3 regions of the Chryseobacterium sp. Marseille-Q8038 genome follow, and region 2 is predicted to be linked to each of the others. Evidence: riboswitches for the same ligand, from Rfam matches in the RefSeq annotation. Region 2 holds a riboswitch; each other region holds the start of a gene.
What was found. A riboswitch is a leader RNA that binds a small molecule or an ion and turns the genes downstream of it on or off. The one in region 2 is predicted to bind cobalamin.
Positions count from the first base shown of each region.

Region 1: another riboswitch for cobalamin. It lies ahead of prpB (methylisocitrate lyase); the one in region 2 lies ahead of ACWPWS_RS15605 (TonB-dependent receptor plug domain-containing protein).
Region 3: another riboswitch for cobalamin. It lies ahead of ACWPWS_RS10575 (T9SS type A sorting domain-containing protein); the one in region 2 lies ahead of ACWPWS_RS15605 (TonB-dependent receptor plug domain-containing protein).

Region 1 is NZ_CBCOPN010000001.1:2,494,644-2,498,845, reverse strand. It holds gene ACWPWS_RS11590 (bifunctional 2-methylcitrate dehydratase/aconitate hydratase) at 1-573, opposite strand, end outside; gene prpC (bifunctional 2-methylcitrate synthase/citrate synthase) at 607-1,761, opposite strand; gene prpB (methylisocitrate lyase) at 1,748-2,656, opposite strand; cobalamin riboswitch at 3,102-3,294, opposite strand; gene ACWPWS_RS11575 (hypothetical protein) at 3,543-4,106, shown strand.
Region 2 is NZ_CBCOPN010000002.1:370,949-375,150, forward strand. It holds gene ACWPWS_RS15600 (DUF5074 domain-containing protein) at 1-678, opposite strand, end outside; gene ACWPWS_RS15605 (TonB-dependent receptor plug domain-containing protein) at 699-2,525, opposite strand; cobalamin riboswitch at 2,559-2,736, opposite strand; gene ACWPWS_RS15610 (T9SS type A sorting domain-containing protein) at 2,874-4,187, opposite strand.
Region 3 is NZ_CBCOPN010000001.1:2,285,738-2,289,939, reverse strand. It holds gene dnaG (DNA primase) at 1-35, shown strand, start outside; gene clpP (ATP-dependent Clp endopeptidase proteolytic subunit ClpP) at 148-834, shown strand; gene ACWPWS_RS10575 (T9SS type A sorting domain-containing protein) at 1,153-2,259, opposite strand; cobalamin riboswitch at 2,323-2,512, opposite strand; gene ACWPWS_RS10570 (esterase-like activity of phytase family protein) at 2,746-4,014, shown strand.

The DNA of each region.
Region 1 (4,202 bases), on a different contig from region 2:
ACGGGTTAAGCCGATCAGTTTTCCGACAACGGCTGTAGAGGCTAATTTTACCAATAATACATGGTCTAAACCTACTTTGTTGAATGAATTTTCCAATGCGATAACTCCTTGAATTTCATGGGCAATGATCATCGCTTCCAGAACCTGTTTCATTTTAAGCGGAGCTTTTCCTTCTGCAATATTTGTTCTTGAAAGCCAGTCTGCTGTTGCTAAAATTCCGCCCAGGTTATCTGAAGGATGTCCCCATTCAGCGGCCAGCCAGGTATCATTGAAATCTAACCAACGGATAATTGCTCCGATGTTGAAAGCAGCCTGTACTGGATCCAGCTGAAATTGTGTACCCGGAACTTTAGCTCCATTCGGAACTATGGTACCTTTTACAATGGGTCCTAAAAGTTTGGTACATGCAGGATAGGTAAGTGCTTCCAGTCCACAACCGATCGTGTCTAATAAACAGTAGTGGGCTGTTTTCCATGCTAAATCATTTTTGATTTCATAGTGTAATACATAATCTGCAATATCTGTTAATACCTGATCCGGCTGTGGCCTTTCGTTTGAAATGTGTGATGACATCTTTATTTTTTAGTTTAATTATGAATTGATTTTTTATTTTCTATTTTCGATAGATACAAAGTCTTTATTTTCAGGACCTGTATAATTGGCACTTGGACGGATAATTTTCCCATCCTGTCTTTGTTCAATAATGTGTGCGCTCCATCCTGTGACTCTTGAAATCACAAATAGTGGAGTAAACATCAGGGTAGGAACTCCCATCAGGTGATAAGATACTGCGGAGAACCAGTCCAGATTAGGGAACATTTTCTTTTCTTCCCACATCACAGTTTCCAGCCTTTCAGCGATATTATACAACAGCATGTCTCCGGCTTCTTCGGAAAGTTCTTTAGCTACTTTTTTAATGACTACATTTCTTGGGTCTGACAGGGTATAAACAGGATGTCCGAATCCTATAATTACTTCTTTGTTGGCAATACGTTTTCTGATATCTTCTTCTGCCTCATCAGGAGAATTGTATCGGCTCTGGATCTCAAAAGCCACTTCATTGGCTCCCCCATGTTTAGGGCCTCTCAAAGCACCGATAGCCCCTGTGATACAGGAATAAAAGTCTGATGAGGTTCCGGCAATGACACGTGCGGTGAAAGTAGAAGCATTAAACTCATGTTCGGCATACAGATTAAGGGAAATTTCCATTGCTTTCACCCATGAATCAGGAGCTTTTTTACCATGTAAAAGGTGAAGGAAATGTCCGCCAATAGTATCATCATCAGTCTCTACATTGATTTCTTTACCATTGTGGGTATAGTGATACCAGTATAAAAGCCCGGAACTGAATGATGCTAATAATTTATCTGCAATATCTCTTGCTCCGGCTACATTGTGATCATCTTTTTCCGGCTGAATACTTCCAATTGCTGAAACCATTGAACGCATGACATCCATTGGGTGGGCAGCTGCCGGAATACTTTTTAAAATATTTCTTACAGAGTGAGGAAGGCCTCTCAATGATTTTAATTTTGCTTTATAGTTTTTGAGTTGAGCTTCAGTGGGCAGCTGACCATAAATAAGCAGGTAAGCAACTTCTTCAAATTGTGCTCTCTCTGCAAGATCCAATATATCATAACCTCTGTAATGGAGATCATTTCCACTTTTTCCTACACTGCAAAGAGCGGTATTACCTGCTGTTACTCCGGAAAGTGCTACGCTTTTTTTAGGCTTAAATGTTGGTTCGCTATTCGTTGACATGAGTATTTTGTTTAAAAAGGTTATCTAATTTTTGTTCATAATCGTGGTAGCCAATACTTTGATAGAGTTCTTCTCTTGTCTGCATTGTAGCTAGCACATTGGCTTGTGTTCCGTCTTTACGGATATGTTGGTATACATTCTGTGCAGCTTTATTGGCAGCTCTGAAGGCAGAAAGAGGGTAGAGGACGAGTCCTACACCTGCATTTTTCAGTTCTTCTACAGTGTACATTTTGATCATTCCAAATTCCGTGATATTGGCTAGTACAGGAATCCCAGTAGCATCAACAAATTTTTGATAAAAGCTTAAATCAGGAACTGCTTCAGCAAAAATGAAATCTGCACCGGCTTCTTTATAAGCGATGGCCCTTTCTAGTGTTTTTTCCAGTCCTTCACTGGCAAAAGCATCTGTTCTGGCTCCGATCACAAAATTTTCATCAGTACGGGCATCTGCTGCGGCTTTAATCCGGTCCACCATTTCCTCTTTGCTTACGATTTCTTTTCCGGGGCGGTGTCCGCAACGTTTTGCGCCCACCTGATCTTCAATGTGAATGGCAGCAGCTCCGGCTTTGATTAATGATTTTATCGTTCGGGCAACATTAAAAGCAGAAGGCCCAAATCCTGTATCAATATCTACCAAAAGTGGTAAATCACAAATATTAGTAATACGCTGAACATCTATGAGTACATCATCCAGAGTTGTAATTCCTAAATCAGGAATTCCTAAAGACCCTGCAGCAACACCTCCTCCTGAAAGATAGATGGCATTAAAACCAGCCTGCTGTGCCAATAATGCATGGTTTGCATTGATGGCTCCAACAATCTGAAGGGGATTTTCTTTTTCCATAGCCTCCCGGAATTTTAAGCCGGGCGACTTCCAATTTTCATTTTTGATCATTATAATATTTATTGTTGAGTTGAAATTTGTTTATCATTAAAGAAGCGGAAGAGCTGTAAAGACATCGCTTTTGAGTAAAAAGTAAAAAGTAGGAAAGGAGTTGAGAAATTTTCCCATTGTGCAGATGTTGGGAATTTTGAGAAACTCTGATTGTACAGGTTTGTAAAATAAACCTGTTGAAACTCCACGAATAATTAAAATTGCTTTGGTACACCTTATCCCTTTTTACATTGATTAAATCCTATAAAAAGTTCTCTGTAAACTTCGCGGTGCTTTATTAAGAAAGAAAAATTACGGAAAGGGGATACGAATGAGCTACAGAATCATGAGAAGTACGCAACGTACGCTCATATTCATCTCAAAAAATAACACAGTTTGATAAAAAAGTTATCGTACTATATCCATATCGCATCATACCTGACTGTAAGCTTCAAATCGCGAAAGCATCGTCAATACGAAATAGGCAGGTCTCCTGACTTGTAACTGTTTTTATCATCCTTCCCATATAAAAAATATACAGTGGATATCAATTGATAAAAACTTTTTGTATGTTACTTACAGTTGCGCGACAGTTCGTGATTTACACACGATTCCCTTTTAATACACAGCTAAGTGTAACCAGTTTCGGTTGATAAAGAAGGTTTTAAGAACTCCTTGGTGGTAAATATAAGTATTTTATAATAACGAAAAAGATATTTTATGTAATCAATAGTTTTTTTAATTTAATGTATTGAAAATGTTTTAGTTGTAATCTATGTTTTGGGAGTAGAACAGCTTGTTTGTGTTGTTAAATTAATATAAAATATGACCATAAAATTAAAGATAGTTAATAAATTTGCTGTTCTATTTTCATTTTATAAATCTTATTAACCGAATATAATTGACCATGGTAGAAATTACAAAATTTAAACAAAACTTGAATCTGCAGGAAATTCCGGTAGAACTGGAAAAATTGATCTACTTTCAGAATACTATTTCCTCGTATGAAAATTATTCACAAGGTTTTGGTGTTTTAATTGATGATAAATCCGGATTAAAAAGCTGGAGTGAGGATGAAAGTTTTCTGAATAGTTTACTGCCTTTTGCACAGGCGAATGGTTCCGGTTCCTTCTATGCCATTTGGAATAACGGAGTAGAGCAGCCTTTAAATAAAATGCCTGTGGTTGTTTTTGGGGATGAAGGCGGTGTTCACATTGTGGCTGAAAATATACTGCAGTTTTTGCATCTGCTCACTTTTGACAATGAAATTTCAGTAGGGTTTGATGAGGCTTATTTTTATAAAGAGGAAGATGATTATGAAGAGAGTGAAGGGTTAAGTGAATATTTAGCCTGGATGAAAGGAGATTATGGGCTAAGCCAGATTGAAGAACCTGACTTATTGATTAAAGCTGCTCAGGATAAGCATAAAGAACATTTTGATGAATGGTTGGGGCAATATTTCGAATTATAAATTTTTTGTGAGCGCGAAAGGATTCGAACCTTTGCCGTCCCGATTATAAATCGGGATGCTCTATTTTGTGAGCTATAAAAAGATTTTTGATTAAGA
Region 2 (4,202 bases):
TGTTGAAGAAATTGTGTAAACATTAGATTTGTAAGACACCGTATTTCCAATCTGACCATTCGGAACAGTAATTTCAGTTTTATTGTCATTGGAAGTATTGATATAAGTAATCTTATTTCCAAATCCTGATGAAGCATTTTGTACAAAAACATTTCCTCCTGCTTCTACTGTTTTATCAGAAACGTCAGTCATACTGATTTTACTTACAAATGAATAGTCAGAAGCTTTATATTTCGTTACACTTTTCGTATTGGCTGTGAAATTGGTATTGGAAACGTAGATAAAGTCATTCGCAAAAGTAATTCCTCTTGGGTTATCTAGCTGATCAGTAATTACTGCTAACTTCTTGAACGTATAACGGTCTACAACAACAATTTTGTTTGAGTTATTGATCACAAGATAAGCCTTATTTCCGCTAAGACCAATCGTCTGAAGAACATCACCAAGGATTTCTTTATTGTTATAACCGTACACATCATCCTGCTTCAGGCTTAAATCTCTTGTCAGGAATGTTACTTTAGCTCCCTGGCTGTTAAAGTTCCCTTCATTAGAGATAAAATATCCGTTCTGATAAGTGATCGGGGAGATTTCAATTTCGTCAGAACCATTTGTACATGAAGAGATATTAAACAATAATACCACTGCAAAGAGTACAGTTAAAAGTTTAGTTATTTTCATAATTTATTCAATTTTATTTGTTAAAAATTTATTGCTGCATACACACTATAGTTTCTTTTCGGTAAAGGATAAAAAGCTACGGTTTTATAATATGTATTGGTTAGATTATTCACTTTAAACCCTAAAGTATATTTTTTGGCTAAGGTTGCAGAAACACCCATATTTAAAAGAAAATAAGGATCTATGGCATCTGATCTTTTTTCATCACTTGTCGTGTAGGTAATACCATTCAGCAGTCCCTGTGCGAAAAATTTAAAGAAACCATATTCATAATCTATATTCGCCGTCCCTCTGTGCATAGGAACGTAAGGTCTCTGCATCTTCGTTTCTTTATCAATAGATTTTGCATAATAATATCCTGCATTCGCTCTGAATTTATGATTCCCAAACTGTTTACTGAAAGACAACTGGGATTCCAGCCCGTAAGATTCAAATTTATTGATATTGGATGCCTGCCAGTAGCCCAAAGCAGTGGGAAGCCATACGATAAGATCCGTCACATTCATATAATAAGGAGACAAAGTAAGTTTGAAATCTCCCATTTTGAACTCATTTGTCATATCAAACTGAGTAGAAGTTTCGGGTCTCAGATCTTTATTTCCTCCCGGTTCATAATAAATATCATTAAATGACGGATATCTGAAATTCTTTGATACGTTAAGACTCACATCATACCATTTCAAGGCATTCCATTTTCCGGAGAATGAATACATAAACGGAGACTTCACATCTTCCACAAAATCTTTTTTAAATCCACCTTCAAAACGCAAGTCCTTCGTAGCAAAATACCTCAACAATCCTGAAATTGAGCCGATATTTCTGCTTACATCAGATATTCCACTCGCGTACCCTTCTCCTTTATTGATCTGAAATTCTCCGATAAGATTAAAATTCCATTTTGAATTCAGGAAATAATTGAAATCATTTTTGAAGATATAATTTTTCCCGGTTCCGCCACTGGATTTAGGCTGATTTAGTGAACCGAAATACTGAAAGTTTTCTTCCGTATAGGCTGCTTTAAAGGAGTTGCTGAAATTTGTTTTGTTCCAGTCCCACGAAAGAAGACTTCTTACACTTTGAGTCTTATATTTTGTCTTTGTTCCTGTTTCTTCATACACAGGATAATGCTGTGAAGAATCAAAAAACTGGCTCTGCCATGAAATTTTATGGTCGTTTGTTATCTTGTAGGAAGCTCCTGCATTGAACGTAGTATTGTAATAATTTCCGTTTCGGTTAATATAGTTCAGATCGCTTACCTGATAATCATTTTCACTTACAGAATAATTTCCGGAAGCTTTAAAACTGAACCTATCATTACTGTAAGAACCTTTTACAAAATTGTTATAGGTATTAAAAGAAGCAACTTCTGAAAATAAAGAACCATGAAAACCTTTGTTAAAATCAAGGGTATTATTCAGGTGAATACTTCCTCCGATAGCACCACTTCCATACACCACACTTCCGCCACCGGCTTTTATACCGATCTGATCATAGCCAAACAAAGCAATATTATTGATATCTCCCTGGCCCAGAAAACTGGAATTGATATTAATCCCATTCCAGACAAATGCTGTCTGCTGAGCGGTAGTTCCTCTGAATGAAGGCGAAGAAACAGCACCACGACCATTTTCTTTAATAAAAACCTGCGACTGAAATCTCAGAAGTTCCGAAAGATTACTGGAGTTTTTCTCGGCATCTTCCGCCGAAATTATTTTTACAGGATGAAAAAGTTTAACCCTGTTCATCTGGTTGTCGAAAACATAAATAGTATCGATGGTTTTCTCTTGTCCAAAAAGAAAGCAACCATACGATGAAAAAAGCAGTACTAAAGATCTTTTTATATCCATACTTTTTTACTTTTCCTCCGAAAGCAATATGTTTTTTTAATTATAATTCCGGCAGGTCTCCTGACTTTCGCATTCTGCTCCTTCCCGTTTTTATACAGTGGTTTTTTGCAGAAACTTTTGTTGCGATTTACAGTTGCGGGGACAGTCCGGGAGTTACACCCGATTCCCTTTTCATTCCAAAATACTGGAAACCAAAATTTTTGCAAAGATAGTTTTTTTATATGTATCCGCCCAAAACCATACGTATGCTTAAAAAGCCGGTCTTCTTATGAGCTGAAACAAAAAAAGAACAGCTGCTTTCAATATTGAAAACAGCCATTCATCCCACTACTTTACTATTTATATATGTTATTTTTTAATCAGCTTATAAGTCTCTTTTTTACCTCCTTTCACAGAGTATTGTAAAATATAATCTCCTTTTGACAAGGATGAAACATCAATCTGTCCTTCTACAGCATTGAATGATTTCACCCTTTGTCCAACCATATTATAAATTTCTGCGTTCTCTATTTTTCCTGTTCCTTTAAAATATAGAATATCAGCAACTGGATTAGGATAAATACCTATGCTGTTTTTTTCTTTTACAGCATCATTGACGGATAAAAATTCAGAAGTATCCAGATAAAAAGCAATCATCTGACCTGAAGCATTTGTTCCTGAACCGGCAATTTTCTTTCCGTCCTGAGAAATAGCCAGAGGAAGTCCCATGGTTACTCCATTCGTTGCAATTCCTAAAGATGCTGCATAATCATTCAGATTAATCCTTCCGGTAGCAGAAGTCCAGATAAAACCTTCTCCCGACATGGGAGGAGCACCAAATGCTCTGTAATATCCGATAACTTTTTTCCCATCAGCAGAAATTCCTGTTGCACCTCCTTTGAAACTGAAAGAAGCATTAGGATGGGTAATATACGTGAGCCCGCTTACAGTATTCCAAACATAGGGATTAGGATTTGCCGATCCTATGATGGTATTTCCGTCTGCAGAAATCCCTCCTGCTTCCCCTACATTATTTCCGTTATTATCAGTAATAAAACTTTCTACTCCATCCTGCCATTTTGCACCGCTTCTCGTACCGTTTGATTCATCCTGCCATCCTACAATTACTGTTCCTGTAGCATTAATTGCATTTGCTCTTGAACTGCGTCCGGAAACAATACTTCCAAGATCTACCATTCCGTTCACTTCATCCCATTTCACAGCGTGGGCATTCGCGGCAGTAAGAAACCCCAGCCCTACAATTGTATTTCCGTTGGTAGTCATTCCCCAGGTAGAACTTACACTTCCGTCCCATCCGGTAGGAACAAGTCCGCCCCGGTTTACCCAAGTGGCAGCAGCAACATCATACGTTGATATTTCATTAAATCCTGTTGCAGTATTGGTAATGGAAGATGATATTTTCGTTCCGTCATTCGAAACAATAGTCCTTCCTGCAGCCGGATATCCGTTTGAAATAGAACCTATCTGTACAAGTCCTCCTGCTGCATTCCATTTATAAATTCCTCCTGCGCTGGTATGCATACTTACTATTCCATTATCAGAAACTGCACCTACATTATAATTTCCTAAACTTATTACAGTTAGCTGTGCCCCTGCAAAACAAAATTTAAGGAAAATACAAGCCGTCAATATTTTCATTGACATTCTGTAAAAATTTTTCATATTTTATTATATTTA
Region 3 (4,202 bases), on a different contig from region 2:
CTATCAAAGGAATCTATGGAGATAGAAGAAGATAGTTTTTAAGTCAGATTTTTTGATATTCTGTGACAAAAAGTCCTATAAAATTTTAGGAATAAATATTGTAATTTAAACTTCGAGAATAGTTAAAAAATAATACATAATAGAAATATGGACATTAAAAAAGAATTCAGAGATTTCTCTGTAAAACATTTAGGAAACAACGGTTTGGTTACCGATCAGTATATGGGAATGTATGGCCCAACGAATCTTACTCCGTACATCATGGAAGAAAGAAGATTAAACGTTGCTCAAATGGACGTTTTCTCCCGTTTGATGATGGACAGAATTATCTTCCTGGGAACAGGGATTGATGATCAGGTAGCAAACATCGTTACAGCACAGCTTTTATTCTTAGAAAGTGCAGATCCTTCAAAAGATATTCAAATCTACATCAACTCTCCTGGTGGAAGTGTTTATGCAGGTTTAGGTATTTATGACACCATGCAGATTATTAAGCCGGATGTAGCAACAATCTGTACAGGGATGGCTGCTTCAATGGGAGCTGTATTATTGGTTGCCGGAGAAAAAGGAAAGCGTTCTGCGCTTAAGCACTCAAGAGTAATGATCCACCAGCCGTCAGGAGGTGCTCAGGGAGTTGCTTCTGATATGGAGATCAACTTAAGAGAGATGTTGAAATTGAAACAGGAGCTTTATGAAATTATCGGTCACCATTCAGGACAAACTTACGAGTGGGTAGAGAAATCTTCTGACAGAGATTACTGGATGACTTCTGAAGAAGCTAAAGGCTACGGAATGGTAGATGAGGTTCTTCAAAGATCTACTGAGAAAAAATAATTGATTGTAAAATCATAAGAAACCGCACCTATCTGGTGCGGTTTTTTTTGTAGGATTAATTATGAATTTTGACTGTTTAGATTACTACGGAATGACAAACTGTATGGATAAACCATCATTCCAATTGTGTCATTCCGTAGGAATCCAGCCGCAATTATTCATGAAGAAATACTTCAGAAATAGTTACAATCCAGACCAGATTTCAATTAAAGACGTAAAAATTCCCATCCTTTGGAGGGGTGGCGAAAATTCAAAGAATTTTTGACGGGGTGGTTTTCTACACGCATTCATTAAAAAACAACAATTAGGCACTTTTCTTTATTTTTTTACAATCTTATGTATCACAGAACCACTATTGGTTTTAATCTCAACAAAATAAACTCCTGAGGATAAAGATCGGATAGGAATCTTCAACTCCTGAGAAGTTATTACCTTTTGTCCTGTAGCAGAATAAACATTCACTTCTTTCAGTTTCTCATCAGTTTCAATCTGAATAAAATCACTTGCCGGATTTGGATAAATGCCGAATTTTTTCTTTGTAACTGATGAAGTACCCAATGTCAGTTGTGCTTCAGTTGGAGTAAATGGTCTTCTTTGTCCGAAGCTTAATCCAAACCAATCGTTATTGCTCAGCTGAACCTGAGAAAGATTTGCTTTCATTTGCCAGCTTGATAAATCTTTTCCTTTATACAATTTCCAGCTGCCCGATCCGGAAGTATTCCCGGTAAATGAATTTAATGATAAGTTAGAAATCTGATTGTTCGCTGATGTAAAATTAAAATAGGAAATCTGAGTCTGAACCAGCTGTAGAGCCTGCTCTGCAGTTATACTTCCGTTATATTTAATTCCAAACACAAAAGAATTGGCGTTTCCATTGGCATTATCTGTCCCAAAATCAATAACTATGAGGCTTTTATTATTTCCGGTTCCCACCCAATGAGTAACCTGAGAGGGAGTAAACCATGAAGAACTATAAGCCGGAACAGGAGGAGAAGGAGGGATGTCATAATGATCAAGGCCATATGAAACTCCATACCATTTTCCGTCCACTAAAGGAGTATAGCCTACACCGTTGTTCCATGTCATGCCGGATGCACCGGACCCGGACCATGTTATCCAGCTGTCATCAATGGTGGATGTATGATGATTATAATTCAGAATAGAAAGATATCCTGTGGGAATATCAACGTTCATTTGGGGTTCTGCTGCCACAATTGCATTGATAAGATCTTCCATCAATAAATCATTGCCATCAAAACGGTATCCCCATGCATAAGAATTGGGAGTACTGCTGTCATTAAAATCTGCAATGAAATAGGCCTTTTTAGAACCGGTTCCTACCCAAAATTTAATGTCGTTTTCTGTAAATTGGGCCGACAAGAGCTGCATACAAAGCAGTAAGAAAAAAAGATAAATTTTCCTCATGATATCATTAATTTAAAGTTTTATTCCCGAAACTTATCTTCAGGGGGAGAAACAATTCTTCTCTGAAGTCAGTATTCTAAGGCAGGTCTCCTGGCTCACATCTTACAGCTTCCTTCCCGGATTTCCCTCCAGTGGATTATTATGCTATAAGTTTAAACAGTTTACAGTTGCGGGTACAGCTCAGGATTTGAATAGTATTCTCACCTGATTCCCTATTAATGAACATTGTTCAGCCTTAAAACGCTGCAAATATATCATATAAATTGATGAGTCTGTTTTGTGAATTATTTTTTTTCAGATATCCTTAAAAAATTGATTTTCATATTGTTTATTGATTTGCTTGTATTGTTGTTGTTTTATTTTTAAATCCTGAATTTTTCTGTTTATATTCAATTCATTTTTAGATTCTAATGTTAAAATACAATTATCATTATATTCAAGATCAGTTTACAATCAGTTTATACATTCGCAGCCATAAAATAGCATATGAAAAAATTACTATGGTCTGTTGGAGTACTGGCAGTATTGGCCTCATGTAAAAGTGATGATGACACAACAATAATGAATCAGGATATTAATTATTCCAAACTTCCTCAGGAGTTTCCATTTACAAAACTGGCTACGATTAACGGAGTGGATGTTATCAACGGCGGATTTGGTTCCGGAGCTGCAGCTCACCCTACAAGAAAAGGTGAATTTTATGTCATTACAGACAGAGGTCCAAATACCGACTTCCAGAATGGAAAAAAGTTCTTAGCACCTAACTTTACGCCAACGATTATGCATTTTAAAATTAATGCTGACGGGAATGTAGAGGTTATCAAATATATTAAGCTTAAAAATCCATCAGGACAACCTATTACAGGTCTTCCAAATCCTGTAGGAATGGGAAGTACAGGAGAAATTGCTTATGATGCTTCCGGAAATGTTTTAGGTACTGATCAGTACGGTCTTGACAGTGAAAGTATTGTAGCAGCAGCCGACGGTACATTCTGGGTTTCCGATGAATACGGACCGCATATTGTGCATTACAGTGCAGAGGGAGTAGAAATGGAAAGAATAAGCCCGATAGGTGTAAATACCGGAACAAGAAAATTACCTGCCGTTTTAGCCAAAAGAAGGGCCAACAGAGGGATGGAAGGATTGTGTATTACTCCGGACGGAAGAACGCTGGTAGGAACTATACAGTCGATGATGCTGGTACCAAGCAAAGCATTGGCAACCAATACTACTTTAACGAGAATTGTCACGTTCGATATTATTACAGGGCAGACCAAGCAGTTTTTATATAAACAGGATGGAGGTGCTTCGGATTCGGTATGTGATATTACAGCGTTAAGTAACAACGAATTTTTAGTGATCGAAAGAGACGGAAATTTTGGATCCCAGGGAGGAATTAAAAAAGTATACAGAATTAATCTGAGCAATGCAACGGATGTAAACGGAACAGATATTACTGCTGTGGACGGTATGAAAGTGAATGGAAAAGCTTTGGAACAATGCTCATGGGATGAAATTACCACTGCCGGAATAAAAGCTGTGACCAAAACATTGGCTGTTGATCTTGTTGCAAAACTGGGGTATGAGCATGATAAGTTTGAAGGGATCGTTTATTTGGGAAATAATAAACTGGCTGTTTTCAATGATGATGATTTTGGAGTAGTGGATGATGGAAACGGAAATCCGAAAGCTAAGATTCTTCCTAAAACAGGGAAAGTAGACAAAGGAACGATGTATGTAGTCAATATTCAATAATTAGATTTTTTTAACGGAAAACGGCGGCATCGAAGATAGTGATGCGCCTGAAATCAAATGAAAACCCTTGAAATGAGTTTCGTTGTAATGACGGCTCTTTTCAGGGGTTTTCTGTTTAGTTACATTTCGTATTTACGTATTAAAACTTACTTTTTCTTTGTTGAATTATTTTTCATTGTTTTAATAAT